2 regions of the Cupriavidus sp. 94F1 genome follow, and region 1 is predicted to be linked to the other one. Evidence: predicted binding sites of a transcription regulator. Region 1 holds the regulator's gene; the other holds the start of a gene.
What was found. The regulator sigma-54, encoded in region 1, starts transcription at its own class of promoters, with help from an activator protein. The targets are predictions, from matches to a motif close to TGGCANGNAANCTGCTTT.

Region 1 (2,185 bases):
TGGGAAGGTAACGGAGAATGTCAGCCCGACGCGGGCGCGCACCCATCAAAAAAGCCGCGCAGATGCGCGGCTTTGCTCTCTTCCTGTCAGTCCTCTCGGGGACGCTGACGTCCGCCTCGAGGGGCAGTCAAGGATTTGCCAGCCTATTGTTGCTGTAGCTGGGCTTCAGCCATCTGGTACTTGACCGCTTCCCGGTCATGACCCTGCACGCGGTCCTTGTAGCGGATCACCTGCCGGTCGAGCTTGTCGACCAGACAGTCGATCGCAGCGTACAGGTCTTCATGGTGCGCTTCGACGAAGATGTCCTTGCCCTTGAGATGCAGATTGATTTCCGCGTACTGACGCTTGTCCTTTTCCTTGTGGTTGTCGACAGATAGCAGCACGCTCACGCCAATGACCTGATCGAAATGCCTGACAATTCGCTCCAGTTTCGTTTCCACATACTCACGCAGCGGCGGCGTGATGTCGAGGTGGTGTCCACTGATCTTGAAGTTCATAGCGCTTCTCCTTCTGAAAGAGCCGCACCAGGCAGGCGGTTGCGGCTCGGCTACAAAGACTTGCGGAGATTGACTGCGGGGATCTTCAGTGCTTCGCGATATTTGGCCACCGTGCGGCGTGCGACCACAAAGCCCTGTTCGCCCAGCAATTCGGCGATGCGGCTGTCGGAAAGAGGATTCCTGGGTTCTTCGGCTCCTATCAGTTGCTTGATCAGCGCGCGGATCGCCGTGGAAGAGGCCGCGCCGCCCGTCTCCGTGGAGACGTGGCTACCAAAGAAGTACTTCAACTCGAAAGTACCCATTGGCGTGGCCATGTATTTGTTCGTGGTCACCCGGGAAATGGTCGACTCATGTAAACCGAGTGTATCGGCAATTTCCCGCAAAACCAAGGGCCGCATCGCTATTTCGCCGTGCGAAAAAAAGTTCTTCTGACGCTCCACAATTGCCTGCGCCACACGCAGGATCGTGTCGAATCTTTGCTGGATGTTCTTGATAAGCCACCGCGCTTCCTGCAGCTTTTGTTGCAGTCCCGCAGCCCCCGCTTCGCCTTTTGCACCGCGCAAGATCTGCGCGTACATGTCGTTGATGCGCAGGCGCGGCATCACATCCGGATTCAGCTGGGCAATCCAGCCGCTGCCGCTCTTGCGCACGAACACGTCCGGCACCACGAAATCGGCCTCGGGGCGGCTGTACGCATGTCCTGGGTACGGTGCCAGCGAGCGGATCAGGTCGTGCGCCGCCTTTAGTGCAATGTCGTCCACCTGCAGCGCTTTCTTGAGGCGCGTGTAATCCCTGACCGCCAGCAGTTCAAGATGGTGATTGACGATGGACAGGGCCAGTTCGCGCTGAGGATGCTGCAACCGTTTCAATTGCAGGCTCAGGCATTCGGCGGCATTGCGCGCGCCCACGCCGGGCGGATCGAAGCTCTGCAGCAGCGTCAGCATCGCCTGTACTTCTTCCACCTCGAATTCGAGTTCTTCGGGCAGTTCGGTGCAGATTTCCTCGAGTGACGCACTCAGGTATCCGTCGTCGTCGAGCGATTCGATGAGGAAGATGGCCAGGCCCTTGTCGCGCGCCGAAATCTTGAGCGGCGTCAGCTGTTCCATCAGGTACTCGCGCAGCGTGGGATCCGCATCGCGCAACTGCATCGGCGTCTTTTCGTCTTCGTCGTTCTGCGGGCGGCGCGCGAAGTCGTCGAGGCTCCAGTCGTTGCCGTAGTCCTCGGCACCGGAATCGCTGAAGCCTTCTTCCTCGCCGCCGGACGCATGTTCGCTGCGATCGTCGCCGTTGGCCTGCGGTTCGGACGGGGCCGGCGCCGGGGCGCTTTGCAGATTGACGGAGCCGTCAGCCGCCACGCGCAGCGGGCTTTCGATCCAGTCGTTCTCGCGTTCCAGCAGCGGGTTTTCCGTCAGCGCCTGTTCCACCTCCTGTTGCAGTTCGAGCGTGGAAAGCTGAAGCAGCCGGATGGACTGCTGCAGTTGCGGCGTGAGGGCCAGATGTTGGGAGAGGCGGAGCTGAAGCGAAGGTTTCATGCGACCTATTCTATGCGCATCTTTCCGTTGTTGGAACGGAATTTGCTACAACCTATCGCTTCGGCTTCCTGATCGGCAACGGCTTTGAAATAGCCGCGGGCAAGTGCGGTAAAAATGACCTGCCGATGACCTGCCGAAAACCTGTCGGCAGTGTGG
Region 2 (2,185 bases), on a different contig from region 1:
ACCCGCAACAGCCAATCTTTCAGACATTCCGTTATCCCCGCGGCGCTGGCGCCCGGGGCACTGCCGGGCCACGCCGACGCGTGCCCGGCGGCTACCGACAAGGGTGGCAATACCACCCGACACCATGTTCGATGGAGCAGACATGATCTATATCCTGATGGGCGTTTCCGGCAGCGGCAAGACCACCGTGGGCCAGCTGCTTGCAGAGCGGCTGCACTGTGGCTTCCATGATGCCGACACCTTTCACAGCGAGGCCAACAAGGCCAAGATGCACGCCGGCGTGCCGCTCACCGACGAAGACCGCTGGCCCTGGCTGGCTGCCATGCGCGCGGCCATCGATGCCGCCCGCGCCGAAGGCCGCACCCATGTCTTTACCTGCTCGGCGCTGCGCCAGACGTACCGCGACCGCCTGACCCCGCCCGACGGCGGCGTGACCTTCGTGTTCATGAAAGGCGACGCCTCGACGATCGGCGGCCGCCTGTCGGCCCGCGCCGACCATTTCTTCAACCCGGCACTGCTGCAAAGCCAGTTCGACACCCTGGAAGAGCCTCGGGACGCGCTGGTGCTTGATATCCGCCGGGCGCCCGAAGTCCTGGTGGAGGACATCCTGGCCAAATGCCCGCCGGAATCGGTCTCTTGCGCCGGGCAGGCAAAGACCGCGCACTGATCCCTGCACCAAGGCCGGCCAGGCGTGGCTGGCAAGCATCTTGCTAAACCGTTTTGCGTACCGGCGCATGTCTTGGGCATGCAACCCCTTGCGGGATTTACCGGTGCGGATATGCTGGAAGCGTCGACTCGACGAGGCATCGATAAACGGGTGGCCGGCGGTATTGCCGTGCAGCAGGGCCGAAGAGCAGTCAGGCGGCACGGACCGCGGCAGGCGCCCATTTCCACGAAGGAGCGGCCATCATGGCGGCGCGGTTTTTCGACGAGATGCTGGAAGGGCGAGAGGACGGCACGGTAACGGCCGTCGAGGCCGGACAGGTATTGCCGCCAGGGGCGGTCCGGACTCACTACCGAAGTTTTGCGGACTGGCTCGGCCGGCAGTCCGTGTCCACCATGGACAACAAGCGCGCGGAGGCGGATCTGATCTTCCGGCGCGTGGGCATTACCTTCGCCGTCTATGGCGACAAGGACGAGTCCAACAGCGGCACCGAGCGGACCATTCCGTTCGACGTGATCCCGCGCGTGTTCCCGGCCAGCGAATGGGCGACGCTGGAACGCGGCCTGCGCCAGCGGGTGGCGGCGCTGAACCGCTTCATCCATGACATCTACCACGGCCAGGACATCATCCGTGCCGGCGTGATTCCACCCGACCAGATCTATAACAACGCCCAGTACCGGCCCGAGATGCTCGGCATCGACGTGCCGCGCGACATCTATGCCCATGTGGCCGGCATCGACGTGGTGCGCGCGGGGCAGGGCGAGTTCTACGTGCTGGAAGACAACCTGCGCGTGCCGTCGGGCGTGTCGTACATGCTGGAAAACCGCAAGATGATGATGCGGTTGTTCCCCGACCTGTTCGCCCGCAACCGCGTGGCGCCGGTGGCCCACTATCCCGACCTGCTGCTGGACATGCTGCGCAGCGTGTCGCCGCAGAATATCGCCGACCCTACCGTGGTCGTGCTCACGCCGGGCATGTACAACTCCGCGTATTTCGAGCACGCGTTCCTGGCCCAGCAGATGGGCGTGGAACTGGTGGAGGGCAGCGACCTGTTCGTCGAGGACGATCACCTCTACATGCGCACCACCCAGGGGCCGCAACGGATCGACGTGATCTACCGCCGCGTGGACGACGACTTCCTCGATCCGCTGGTGTTCCGGCCCGATTCGGCGCTGGGTGCGGCGGGGCTGCTGTCGGTCTATCGCGCCGGCAACGTGACGATCTCGAATGCCATCGGCACCGGCGTGGCCGACGACAAGTCGATCTATCCGTATGTGCCGGACATGATCCGCTTCTACCTGGGCGAAGAGGCCATCCTGTCGAACGTGCCCACCTACATGTGCCGCCGGCCCGATGACCTGCAATACGTGCTCGACCACATGGCCGAGCTGGTCGTGAAGGAAACCCACGGTGCCGGGGGGTACGGCATGCTGGTGGGCCCGGCCGCGACGAAGGCCGAGATCGACCAGTTCCGCGAGGTGGTCAAGGCGCGGCCCGAGCAGTACATCGCCCAGCCGACGC

Region 2: AC3FJ6_RS07425 (circularly permuted type 2 ATP-grasp protein) is a predicted target of sigma-54. The motif match lies at 697-714, and genes of this name have one in related genera.

The regions. Positions count from the first base shown of each region.
Region 1 is NZ_JBYOJT010000003.1:14,877-17,061, reverse strand. It holds gene hpf (ribosome hibernation-promoting factor, HPF/YfiA family) at 144-497, opposite strand; gene AC3FJ6_RS07740 (RNA polymerase factor sigma-54) at 548-2,029, opposite strand.
Region 2 is NZ_JBYOJT010000002.1:719,629-721,813, forward strand. It holds gene AC3FJ6_RS07420 (gluconokinase) at 143-667, shown strand; gene AC3FJ6_RS07425 (circularly permuted type 2 ATP-grasp protein) at 910-2,185, shown strand, end outside.